Regions from separate parts of the Thermoanaerobacterium xylanolyticum LX-11 genome, predicted to be linked through region 2. Evidence: riboswitches for the same ligand, from Rfam matches in the RefSeq annotation. Region 2 holds a riboswitch; each other region holds the start of a gene.
The links. A riboswitch is a leader RNA that binds a small molecule or an ion and turns the genes downstream of it on or off. The one in region 2 is predicted to bind S-adenosylmethionine.
Positions count from the first base shown of each region.

Region 1: linked by a shared signal. The riboswitch ahead of THEXY_RS03150 (homocysteine synthase) and the one ahead of THEXY_RS03725 (methionine ABC transporter ATP-binding protein) in region 2 are both predicted to bind S-adenosylmethionine.
Region 3: linked by a shared signal. The riboswitch ahead of metK (methionine adenosyltransferase) and the one ahead of THEXY_RS03725 (methionine ABC transporter ATP-binding protein) in region 2 are both predicted to bind S-adenosylmethionine.

Region 1 is NC_015555.1:632,792-637,272, reverse strand. It holds gene THEXY_RS03155 (Nramp family divalent metal transporter) at 1-937, opposite strand, end outside; gene THEXY_RS03150 (homocysteine synthase) at 1,112-2,404, opposite strand; SAM riboswitch class I at 2,534-2,636, opposite strand; gene polX (DNA polymerase/3'-5' exonuclease PolX) at 2,711-4,417, opposite strand.
Region 2 is NC_015555.1:761,969-766,449, reverse strand. It holds gene THEXY_RS03730 (BglG family transcription antiterminator) at 1-1,351, opposite strand, end outside; SAM riboswitch class I at 1,565-1,665, shown strand; gene THEXY_RS03725 (methionine ABC transporter ATP-binding protein) at 1,742-2,764, shown strand; gene THEXY_RS03720 (methionine ABC transporter permease) at 2,751-3,428, shown strand; gene THEXY_RS03715 (MetQ/NlpA family ABC transporter substrate-binding protein) at 3,443-4,288, shown strand; gene spoVB (stage V sporulation protein B) at 4,321-4,481, opposite strand, start outside.
Region 3 is NC_015555.1:1,969,938-1,974,418, reverse strand. It holds tRNA gene THEXY_RS09675 (tRNA-Pro) at 75-150, shown strand; tRNA gene THEXY_RS09670 (tRNA-Val) at 156-231, shown strand; tRNA gene THEXY_RS09665 (tRNA-Tyr) at 277-362, shown strand; gene THEXY_RS09660 (peroxiredoxin) at 586-1,086, shown strand; gene THEXY_RS09655 (rubrerythrin family protein) at 1,106-1,609, shown strand; SAM riboswitch class I at 1,737-1,838, shown strand; gene metK (methionine adenosyltransferase) at 1,913-3,100, shown strand; gene THEXY_RS09645 (HD-GYP domain-containing protein) at 3,208-3,807, opposite strand; gene THEXY_RS09640 (hypothetical protein) at 4,033-4,481, shown strand, end outside.

The sequences.
Region 1 (4,481 bases), 130 kb from region 2:
AAACAACAACAGCTGCTATCAAAGAAGCACCGATAATACCTGCTGAAAATAAGATTTTGCCACCAACCTGACCTACAAATGGTATAAGTGAATCAGCAATCTGCTGAATATTCGTAAGTGAAACATTTGGATTTATCCGTCCAATAGTGGCAGCCGTTAATACAAGTACAACCGCCATGATTATCTGAGTTACAACTGAACCGACAGCAGTATCAATGCGGCTAAACCTTATCGATTTTTCTGTTAATTTTTTGTCTATCACAGCGCCTTGTTGGTAAAATATCATCCAAGGCATTATTACGGCTCCAACATTGGCTGCTATAAGAAGCCTATAAGATTCATCGTAGAAAGGCTTCTGTCCGATAATCCCATTTATTATTGACGAAGTATCGGGATGTGCTAGTATAACCGCTGGTATAAAGCTTAGTTCAAATAATCCGATAAATATAGCTATGCGTTCAACAATAGTATAACGTCCAAAGCCTGTTATTAATATTAAGGAGATTGATGCAAGTGATATGCTTATCCACTTTGGTATGCCAAACAATAAGCCAACACTGGCAATACCAGAAAATTCTGTGACTAAAGCACCTATAGCAGAAACCACAAGTGTTAAAACTGAAAACCATGCCCAACCTGCACCAAACTTTTCCTTGATCAATTCGCCATGCCCTTTACCAGTCGTTATTCCAATACGTGTTGTAAGCTCCTGCACAAAATATAAAATTGGAATAAGCAAAAATTGCAGCCACAACAAGCTATAACCCCATCTAGCACCCGACTGTGCCGATGTTATAATAGATCCTGCATCAGTATCTGCTAACATAACAGTAAGCCCTGGGCCTATTGTTGCAAGTAGTAATAGAATAGTAGATTTATTCTTTTTTGATCCTTCAAATTCATGAGATAGTGTATGTTCGTTTTCGTTCAAAGGCATTTAAGCACCCCTTCTGCATAAATTTTTCTTAACCTCAGTAAACCATAAGAAAAGCAAATTCAATTTTTACAATTCTTTGATTCTGAAATTCATTCTCAATTAGATTATACAATATATTTCACCGTACTGCAATATCAAAAGCTCTCTTCTATTCTGAAGAGAGCTCTATAATATTTATTCTGCTGCTTTTTTAAGTGCTTGATCAAGGTCATACAATATGTCGTCGATGTCTTCTATGCCTATTGAAAGTCTTATTTGGTCAGGGGTTACACCTGCTAATGATAATTCTTCTTCGCTTAATTGCGAATGTGTCGTGCTTGCTGGATGAATTACCAAAGACTTTGCGTCACCAACATTGGCCAGCAATGAGAATAATTCAAGGCTGTTTATGAATTTGATTCCAGCATTTATTCCACCTTTTATTCCAAATGTCAATATCGCTCCTGCACCCTTCGGCAGGTATTTCTTTGCAAGCTCATGGTATTTGTTTTCTTTAAGTCCAGGATAGTTTACCCACGTCACATTGGGATTGCTTGCTAAGAATTCTGCTACTTTTTGTGCATTTTCCACATGTCTTTGGACTCTTAATGACAAAGTCTCTAATCCTTGTAAAAATAAAAATGCATTGAATGGACTTAAAGATGCACCAGTATCTCTTAAAAGCTGTACTCTCAGTTTTGTGATATATGCGGCAGGTCCAAATGATTCAACATATTTGATTCCATGATAGCTGGGATCTGGCTCTACAAATTCAGGGAATCTTCCGCTTCCTGCCCAATCAAATTTTCCTGAATCTACTATTACTCCGCCTATTGATGTTCCGTGGCCTCCTATAAATTTTGTCGCTGAATGTACTACTATATCTGCCCCGTATTCAAACGGACGGAAGAGATATGGCGTTGCAAATGTGTTGTCTACAATTAGCGGTATTTTATTCTCATGGGCTATTTTTGCTATAACCTCAAAATCAGGTATATTTATCCCGGGATTTCCTATCGTCTCTATATACAATGCCTTTGTTTTGTCTGTTATTGCTTTTCTGAAATTTTCTGGATCATCTGGATCTACAAATGTCGTTTTAATGCCAAGTTTAGGCAACGTTAAAGCGAAAAGATTGTATGTTCCTCCGTATAATGTGCTGGCAGATACTATTTCATCACCTGCACTTGCTATATTTAAAATCGAGTATGTTATAGCAGCAGAGCCAGAAGCTGTCGCAACAGCACCAACACCACCTTCTAAGGCTGCTATTCTCTTTTCAAATACATCATTGGTGGGATTCATAATTCTTGTATAAATATTACCTGGTTCTTTAAGGCTAAATAAAGAAGCGGCATGTTCAGTATCTTTAAATATATATGACGATGTTTGATAAATTGGCACTGCCACTGCACCTGTAGTTGGATCTGGTTCTTGCCCCGCATGCACCTGCAATGTGTCAAATTTTAATTTTCTTTCTTCACTCATCTAAATCTCTCCTCTATATAATTTTAATTTAAATAAACAAATTAAATTGATTCTTATAATGCACCTCTTTTCATTTTGGTATATTAAAAGCCCTCTTCGATGTAGAAGAGGGCTAAGTTTGCGCCGCTCCTCTCATCTCTCAGGTTTCCCTGCAGGATTTGGCACCAGACGCATTATATATGCCGGTTGCCGGGTTTCATCGGGCCAGTCCCTCCACCACTCTTGATAAGAGGTTTCATATTCAATTTGTATTTTAAACTATATTAACACTTTAAATCATTAATGTCAATAGGTTTTCTTGGAATTTTATTTTAAAACCTTCTTTAATTCGTCATATTCATACGTATTTATCACATCTTTCGCTTCAAGCCAACCTTTACGTGCAATGCCGATGCCATATTTCATATCATCAAGTCCTTCTATCCTATGTGCATCTGGGCAAATTGCAAATTTTACACCTTTTTCTTTTGCATATTTTATATATCTCCAATCCAAATCAAGCCTGTATGGACTTGCATTTATTTCAATTATTTTCCCGTATTCAGCAACACTATCTATAATTTTATACACGTCAATGTCATAACCGTCTCTTGCAAGGAGAAGTCTCCCTGTTAGATGTCCAATGATTTTTGTGTATTTATTTTTTATAGCTTTTATTATTCTCTCTGTCATGTCGTCTTTAGTCATTTTAAAGTTAGAATGAACAGATGCGATGACAAAGTCAAGTCTTCTCAATATATCTTCGTCATAATCAAGTGAACCATCTTTTAATATATCAGATTCTATGCCTTTTAATATTTTTATATCACTATACTTGTTATTCAATTCATCAATTTCATCCAATTGCCTTAAAACATCTTCTTCTTTAAGTCCATTTGCATAAAATGCAGATTTACTGTGATCTGTAATACCAATAATTTTATAACCGCAATCTCGTGCAGCATTCACCATTTCAGAAATTGTATTTGCACCATCGCTGTATATCGTATGTACATGAAAAACCCCTTTGATGTCTTTTTCATCTATTAATATGGGAAGTAATCCTTTTTCTGCTGCTTCAATTTCACCCATATTCTCTCGAAGTTCCGGTGGAATATATTGAAGAGCTAAACTTTTAAATATGTCGTCTTCATCATAGCATTTAACAAGCAAATCATCTTTAAATAGTCCATATTCATTCATTTTTATTCCCATTTGCTTTGCCCTATGCCTCATAGCTGTATTGTGCTCTTTGCTACCGGTAAAATGGTGCAATGCATATGGAAATTCCTCATCTTTAACAACCCTTAAGTCTACATTTATGCCAGATTTCAATATTACGCTAGTCTTGGTTTCTCCCTTGGCAACAATATCCCTTATACCTTCATATTTTGTAAATACGTCCATTAGCTTCTCAGGATTGTCACACGTAGCAAGAATATCTATGTCTTTCACCGTTTCTTTTCTTCGCCTTAAACTTCCCGCAATCTCGCATCTTATTGTCAATCCACTATCAACAAGATATTGTTTTAATGATGTGGCCTCTAAATATGCATCCATAAATAGATGCTTACCACTAAACTGTTTTATAAATTGTATACCTTCAAGGATTTTTTTCTGTGTTTTTTCACCAAATCCAGGTAATTCAACAAGTCTATTTTCAATACAGGCATATTCCAATTCACCAACCGTCTTTATATCCAATTTGTCATACAATGTTTTTATCTTTTTAGGTCCAAGACCTGGTATTTTCAACATCTCAATTAAGCCTTCAGGTATCGATGCTTTAAGATTTTCATAGTATTCAAGTCTGCCTGTAGTAATAAGCTCTGTAAGCTTTTTATTAAGCGCATCACCTATACCCTTCACATCTTTTAATCTATCTTCTTTTATTAATTTCTCAATATCGTCGTCAAGAACTTCTATTGTACGGGCAGCATTATAATACGCTCTCGACTTAAAAGGATTTTCACCTTTTAATTCTAATAAAAGCCCTATTTCATTAAGTATATCGGTAACAGTTTTCTTATCCATACTCATCACATCTCTTTAATTTAATCTAAATAATTGCCGATATATTCTTAATATATTATATCAT
Region 2 (4,481 bases):
AACTGGAAACCGTATCTACAATGTTTAATTGTGGAAACATCTGGAGCTTAGATAGAAGCATCCTCGATGTCCCTATGCCGCTGGCACACACGACTAAAATATTGTGCCTTTTCGTCATATCGCTTTTTCTTGCTATGGATGCGCCAAAATGCATCGCAATATATCCTATCTCATCATCAGGCACATCAACATTAAGCTTGTCTTTAATCACATTTGCAATAGATATACATTTTTCAAATAAACTGCTGTACCGTTCTTTAATGTCATTTATAAGCGGGTTTCTAATCGCAAGACCCATGCGAAGTCTAAAGATAGTAGGCCTTAGGTGCGTCTTTAAACCGCTTAAAAGCATCATATCATCTTTGAAGTCAGTGCCAAATTCATCTTCTGCAACGCTGATCATTTCCTGCAGTATTTCATTTAGCAGCTCGTCATTTACGTCTTCGGTATTTGCCCTGTACCTTGCTCCTTGTAGATGAATCGTTATATAACCGATTTCATCTTCCGGAATAGAAATGTCGAATTCTTCTTCCAAAAACCTGGCAAGCATTTCTGCAAATTCGAACTCATCCGACTTTTTAAGCTCATAAAGGCTTTCATTACCTATTTTTATCTTTTCGCCTTCTTTTATTCTTTTTAGCGCCAATGCCAGATGCACTGTAAGCCCCATGTACGAGCTTTCTGCTAATTCGTAATTAAGGGATTTCTCCAATTTTTGTATAGCCTTCTCTATCTTTAAAACCGTATCATAGTCTATAAGCCTAAGCAGCCTGTCATTTATGTCTTCACTAAGTTTGTTTATATTATTGTACCCCTTATTTAAAAACTCAATTAGGTCTTTTGTCTCTACATTGTCATACAAAAAATTTATAATAGCCCTTCTTATATTGTTTTCATCGCCTTTTACGTATATGCCAACACCAGGCTTAGTTACAATTGTAACATTTTGCTTGTTTAGCCATTTATCGATCTCTTTAATGTCATAGCTTATTGTTGCGGTAGTCACATTGTATTCTTTAGCGAAGTACTCAAGTTTTACAGGTTCTTTCATCTGCAAAAGCTCAGACAGTATCAGCTTTCGCCTTTTATCAGCGTCAATGCTTGGCCTATAACCTATTACATCGAATTTGAATTTTTCGATATCATTATCAGTTCCTTCTAAGACTAATGCTCCACCGTCATTTTTAAGCCTCAAATTGTATTCTTTTATATATTCATTTATTGTATTTATTTCCCTGTAAACAGTCCTTTTGCTTAACTTGTACAAAATGACGATATCGTCCAAACTGGAAACTTCTTTTGAAAGAACCTTTTTGAAGATTTCTAATTGGCGCCTACTTAACTCTTTCATAGATATTTGTCCTTTCATCTATGACAAATTATTAATAAGTTAACTTATCTTTCATCTTAATTATAATCAATTTATTAATTAAATCAACACAAACTTGTGAACACGCTGTCAGATTTATTATGACAAAAATTTAATATTGTCGCATGAAAATTTTGCTTGACTTTTCAACATCCATCCTATATAATCATTTTAACAACTAAAAACGAAATTATTCTCTTATCTAGAGAGGTGGAGGGACTGGCCCGATGAAACCCGGCAACCGGCACGTATGTGCAATGGTGCCAATTCCTGCAGCGATTGCTGAGAGATGAGAGAGGACAAAACCTCTTTCATTGGAGGTTTTTTTTATTGCTTTTTTAAATTAAATTTGCGAAAAGAAGGTGAAATGATTTGATCGAAATAAAAAACTTAAGCAAAGTTTACAACACAAACGGAAAAGATGTAGTAGCTTTAAAGGACATCAACTTAACTATAAGCGATGGTGAAATTTATGGCATAATGGGTCTAAGCGGTGCCGGGAAATCATCATTGATAAGGTGCATCAACATGTTGGAAAAACCTACATCTGGCAGCATACTGATAAACGGCGTAGAAATGACAAAGTTAAAGCCAAAAGAACTGAGAAATATGAGAAAAAAGATTGGCATGATATTTCAGCATTTCAATCTTTTGATGAACTCTACAGTGTATGAGAACATAGCATTTCCTCTTAAGATCTCGAAAGTCAGCGATTCTGCCATAAAAAAGCGCGTTGATGAATTGCTGGATGTAGTAGATTTAAAAGATAAAAAGTACGCATACCCTGCACAGCTATCTGGCGGGCAAAAACAACGGGTAGGAATCGCAAGAGCTTTAGCAAACAATCCAGACATAATTCTATCTGATGAAGCCACATCCGCTTTAGACCCTACAACGACAGAATCCATCTTAAATCTTTTAAAGGACATAAACAAGCAATATGGAATTACAATCGTGGTAATAACGCACGAAATGTCTGTCATAAGAAATCTGTGCGACAAAGTGGCAGTTTTGGAAGACGGCAGAATAATCGAGGAAGGAAATGTAATAGACATCTTTTCAAACCCTTCAACAGAAACATCTAAAAGATTTTTAAAAGATATGATAGCTGAACTTCCACCAGACATATTGCTTGATGACGATAACCCAAACGAGGAAGTCTTAAGATTATCGTTTTTTGGCAGCAGCAGCAACCAGCCTGTCATATCTCACATGATAAAAAATTTCGATGTTGAAGTGAATATCATTTCAGGAAATATCGAAAGAGTGCAAAACTCACAAGTAGGAAATCTCCTAATAAAAATAAGCGGTGAACAAAATTCCATAAAAGATGCGATAAAATTTTTAGAAAATAATGGTCTTAGAATAGAGGTGCTTAAAAATGGTGTCATCTAATACATTGCAGTATCTGTTAAACTTGTGGCAACTTATGGAGGAGCCTCTTTGGGAATCTTTGTACATGGTATTTTTCTCAACACTTTTCTCAGTAATCATAGGACTGCCTCTCGGCATAATACTCGTCATAACAGATAAAGGCCATATAAAGGAAAACCTAAAGTTAAATCAGATATTAGGTACTGTAATTAATGTCATGAGGTCAGTGCCGTTCATAATCCTCATAATCGCAATCTTCCCATTGGCAAGGCTTATTGTTGGCACAACTATAGGGCCTACTGCTGCTATTGTACCATTGTCAGTTGCTGCAGCTCCATTTGTTGCAAGAGTCATAGAATCATCTCTTAAAGAAGTAGACTGGGGTGTCATTGAAGCATCTATATCTGTCGGTGCATCAATACCACAGATAATATTTAAAGTCATGATTCCAGAATCATTACCATCACTTATATTGGGAATAACTCTTACGGTTATAAATATTTTAGGGTATTCTGCTATGGCAGGTGCTATTGGAGGAGGTGGTTTAGGAGATCTGGCTATAAGATATGGCTACCAAAGGTTTCAGACAGATGTGCTTATAGCTACAATCATAGTCTTAATAATCTTTGTAGAAATTGTACAAAGAATTGGAAATTATCTTGCAAAAAAAGTTGATAAAAGATGAAAGGATGGTATGTGATGAAAAAATCATTTTTATTTCTCACTCTCATATTGACATTTGCATTTATCTTATCAGGATGCACAAAATCAAATAACGTATCTACTACATCTAATGCAAACTCAAACACAGATAGCTCTACTAAAATGACGAAGATAGTCGTTGGTGCAACACCAAACCCCCATGCAGAAATACTTAATGTAGTAAAGCCTATTCTTGCAAAAGAAGGCGTAGACCTTGAAATAAAAGAATTTACCGACTATGTGACGCCAAATACTGCACTTGTCGACAAGCAAATCGACGCAAATTTCTTCCAACACGTTCCATACCTTGAGGACTTTGAGAAGAAAAACAATGTAAAATTGGTGCCATTAGTCAAAGTGCATGTAGAACCGATGGGGGCATATTCAAAAAAGATTAAGTCAAAAGATGAACTAAAAGACGGTGCAACAGTGGCTGTTCCAAACGATGCTACAAATGAAGGAAGAGCGCTGCTTTTACTGCAAAAAGAAGGGTTAATTAAGTTAAAAGATCCAAATGGTCTTACACAAACCCCGAGAGACATAGTGGATAATCCAAAGCATTTAAAGATTGTAGAGCTTGAAGCACCTCAGCTTCCAAGGACACTTCAAGATGTAGATTTGGCCATTATAAACACTAATTTTGCATTAGAGGCAAACTTAAATCCTTTAAAGGATGCAATTTTTATGGAGGACAAAAATTCTCCTTATGCTAATGTGTTAGTTGTAAGGCAAGACAATCAAAATGACCCAGCAATACAAAAATTAGCAAAAGCCTTAAATTCTGATGAAGTCAAGAAATTTATAGAAGACAAATACAAAGGCGCTATAGTTCCTGCCTTTTAACATTAAAAAAACCCGTTTAAAGCGGGTTTTTATTATTTATTCCTTGAAAATATAAGTCTATTTAAATCTTCTAAATATGGAAGCTTTATAAGTTGACATGATGCAATGTAAACTAAAAATCCTGATAATACTGTAATAGACATTGTAATCCATTCGTTTGCTACTGCTGTAACCAGATTAAAATAAATAATCG
Region 3 (4,481 bases), 1.2 Mb from region 2:
CCGGCTAAAATGAGGAATAATAAATCTTGTGAAATTGATAGATTTCAACTATAATCAAATATGTCGCAAGACACCGGGGTGTAGCGCAGTTGGTAGCGCACGTGCTTTGGGAGCATGGGGTCGGGGGTTCGAGTCCCTCCACCCCGACCATGATTGGTCGTATAGCTCAGCTGGGAGAGCACCTGCCTTACAAGCAGGGGGTCATAGGTTCGAGCCCTATTGCGACCACCATTTCTATTTGTGAAGATTTTTCTCACATTAAAATAAAATAATCATGGAGGGATACCCAAGTGGCTAAAGGGGGCAGACTGTAAATCTGTTGGCTGGTGCCTTCGATGGTTCGAATCCATCTCCCTCCACCATGGATACAAGGCTAAGTGGCCTTTTTTTATTTTGCCTTTCAATATTTCCTCATCGTAACGATTTTCAAAGACATCGATAAAATATTTTCCAAATCCTATTGACATAAAAAATAATTGATGTATAATAATACTTGTGAAGGGAAAATAGTTATTAATAGAAATAAAATATTAATAGTTTATCCGATGTGATGATTAATTAGAAATAGATGAGAGGTGGGTACATATGTCATTGGTAGGTAAGAAAGCTCCTGAATTTAAGTTAGACAGCACAAAAGGTCAAATATCCTTAAGCGATTATAAAGGTAAATGGGTAGTACTTTTCTTTTATCCACTTGACTTTTCGTCAGTATGTTCAACAGAAATACCTGAGTTTAACAGGATGAAACCTGAATTTGACAAGCTCAATGCTGAGTTATTAGGTATTAACACAGATAGCGTTTACTCGCACAAGGCATGGATAGATAGTCTTGGTGGTGTTGATTTTCCGCTTTTATCTGATTACAACAAAGAAGTCACAAAGCAGTATGGAATACTTATTGAAGATGCTGGTATAGCATTGAGAGCTGCATTCATCATTAATCCTGAGGGAAATGTTGATTACGAAGTTGTACATGAGCCAGTAATCGGCAGAAATGTCGATGAAATATTGAGAGTGCTTAATGCACTTCAAACAGGTCATGCTTGCCCTGTAGGTTGGAAACCAGGGGACAAAGTATTAGATTAAAGAAGGAGGAGATTTTGAAATGAGAGAAATGACGACAAAAAATCTAAGCGATGCATACGCAGGTGAAAGCCAGGCTCACATGAGGTATCAAATTTTTGCTGATGTTGCTGAAAAGGAGGGTAAGCCAAACATAGCAAAGCTTTTTAGAGCTATATCTTACGCCGAATTAGTTCATGCTACAAATCACTACAAGACATTAGGCGAAGTGAAAGACACAGTAGCAAATCTTGACAAGGCAATAGCAGGTGAGACGTTTGAAGTAGAAGAAATGTATCCAGCATATAAAGCTGTAGCAGATCTGCAGGAGGAGAAATCTGCAGATAAAAGCTTCAACTATGCTCTTGAAGCTGAGAAGTTACATGCTAAGATGTATACAGATGCAAAAGCAGCGGCACTTAAAAATGAAGACATAGCTATATCTAAAGTGTATATTTGCCCAGTTTGCGGGTATACGGCAATTGATACAGCTCCAGAAAAATGTCCAGTATGTGGAGCACCAAGAGATAAGTTTGTTGTATTCTAAAAGGCATAAAACCCCTTCATTATCATATATTAACTTTAAAGTGCTTGATTGTCATCAAGCACTTTTTAATTTTTAATTGACTTATTTTTTGTACTGTGATATTATATTTTAAGTTAAATAAGTGAAACTCTTATCAAGAGAGGTGGAGGGAAGAGCCCTATGAAGCCCGGCAACCTGTCTTAAGACAAGGTGCTAATTCTCGCAGAAGTTTGCTTCTGAAAGATGAGGGTGGATGTGCCTCTTCTTTTGGAGAGGTTTTATTTTGTTTTAGGTCTTTTATGTGATTTAAAAAGGAGGATACAGATGAAAAAGTATTTTACTTCAGAATCAGTTACTGAAGGACATCCAGATAAAATTTGCGATCAGATATCTGATGCTATTGTAGATGAGATCCTAAAAAATGATCCTTATGCAAGGGTAGCTTGTGAGACTGCTGTCACGACAGGTATGGTATTGGTAATGGGCGAAATATCCACAAAGTGCTACGTTGACATACCCAAAATTGCAAGAAAGGTTATAGAAGAGATAGGGTATACGCGGGCAAAATACGGTTTTGATGCTGACACATGCTCTGTGCTTACATCAATAGATGAACAGTCTCCAGATATAGCATTGGGAGTTGATAAGGCTCTGGAAGTTAAAAAAGGCATCTCCCACGATGAGCTGGAAGAACAAGGTGCTGGAGACCAAGGTATGATGTTTGGATACGCATGTACAGAGACGCCTGAACTTATGCCTCTTCCAATATCATTAGCCCATAGACTTGCTCGCAGATTAGCAGAGGTAAGGAAAAATGGCACTTTAGATTATCTAAGACCTGATGGCAAGACACAGGTGACGATTGAGTACGTTGATGACGTACCAAAAAGAGTTGATTCAATCGTCGTATCTACACAACACTCGCCAGACGTTGATCATGATAAGATTGAAAATGATGTAAAAGAGTATGTAATAAAACCTATCGTTCCACCAGAGCTTATTGATGAAGATACGAAGATATATGTAAATCCGACAGGAAGATTCGTAGTTGGTGGACCGCAAGGGGACAGTGGCCTTACAGGAAGGAAGATAATAGTCGACACTTATGGTGGATATGCAAGACATGGCGGTGGTGCTTTTTCTGGCAAAGACCCGTCGAAAGTTGACAGATCTGCTGCGTACGCTGCACGGTATGTAGCGAAAAACATTGTAGCTGCTGGACTTGCTGAAAAGTGTGAAGTTCAATTGGCATATGCTATAGGCGTAGCTACACCATTAGAAGTCAATGTAGATACTTTTGGCACTGGAAAGATATCTGATGAAGAGATATCTGAAATAGTCAAAAAGGTATTTGATTTAAGACCTGCTGCTATCATAAGAGATCTTGATTTAAGAAGGCCTATTTATAGACAAGTTGCAGCGTATGGACATTTTGGCCGAACAGATCTTGACCTTACATGGGAGAGAACTGACAGAGCTGAAATATTGAAAAAACTTGCTTTTAATAAATAATAATTTTAAAGCCCGGAGGAAACTCCGGGCTTTGCGGCGTTTATGTATATTTATAGCCGCAGTTTTTATAAAAATTGTACGCTCCGCTACTTTTATTATAGCATAAATTAGATGGCTATTCCATTGCTTTCTCTATTTTTTCCAAAAACTTTTGCATTTGTTTTAATCACGTTTTCTAATGCTGAAACAAGCATCTGATTGTATTTTGCATCGCACTCTCTCAAATCCTGTATCGCTTCAATAGCACTTTTGGCTTTTCTATACTGTCTATCGTTTGTCATTGCGTCGAAAGAATCACACACTGCTACAATCTGTGCACCAAATGGAATGATTTTTAAACCATAAGGATAACCTGTCCCATCAAGCCTTTCATGATGATATAGCACAGTAGACGTCAAGTATGAAAGTGGGGTCAAGGCTTCAAGTATATCGGCGCCGTATATGGGATGCAATTTCATGACGTCGTATTCTAATTCTGTAAGTTTGTCTGGTTTTGCAAGAATATTAATTGGAATCATCACTTTGCCTATATCATGCAGTAATGCACCCTTATATATTGCTATTTTTTCCTTCATGTTAAGTCGCATCATGTTCGCTACATTGTATGACAATTTTGCGACTCTGATGCTGTGCTTGTACGTTTCGTAATGGTAGTTTCTTAGCGAAATCAAAAGATGCGACATCAGTTTTTCTTCATCATAATTCATCTCATTTTTCCCCTTTTTTCGACAATTAATATTATATTATAATTCTTTGGAGTAGTCAATAATTTCATGCATTGTAATAAAATTCAAAAAAAAAAAAAAAAAAAAAAAAAAAAAAAAAAAAAAAAAAATTCAGAAAAATTATTTAAAATTTTATCCATATATTGACTTTAAAGTTGTTATAATATATAATATGTACAAACATTAGTTCGTAAAGGAGTAATGGAGATGAAGAATTTTGATATACCTGATGTGTACATTGCCATATTGCCTTGTTATCTTGATGATTACGGTGATGGAACAGAATTAATAGACTTAAATGGCGATGTATTGCGTATAAAATCCAGTGTCAAAAGTTGTCTAAAGAGGACTTTGAAAAAGTATGCTGTAGATTTAAGTGCCATGAAAGAAAAGTACGCCAAAAGCCTTGGCATAAAAAATAATTTTCCAATTCCTTTAGCTGGCAACTTTACGCTTGTACAGTTAAAATCGAGGATTCCAAAAGTAGCAAAGGATGTATCTTACGGATATGTGTGCTATGAGAAAATAAATGAGATTGAGGAGCATTCTACGTATTGCATTGTAAATGTTGGCAACATCAAGATAAAAGTATATCAAAAGAAATCGACAATTGAAAAACATTTGAGAAATGCTGCAATGATAAAGACTTTTTTTGC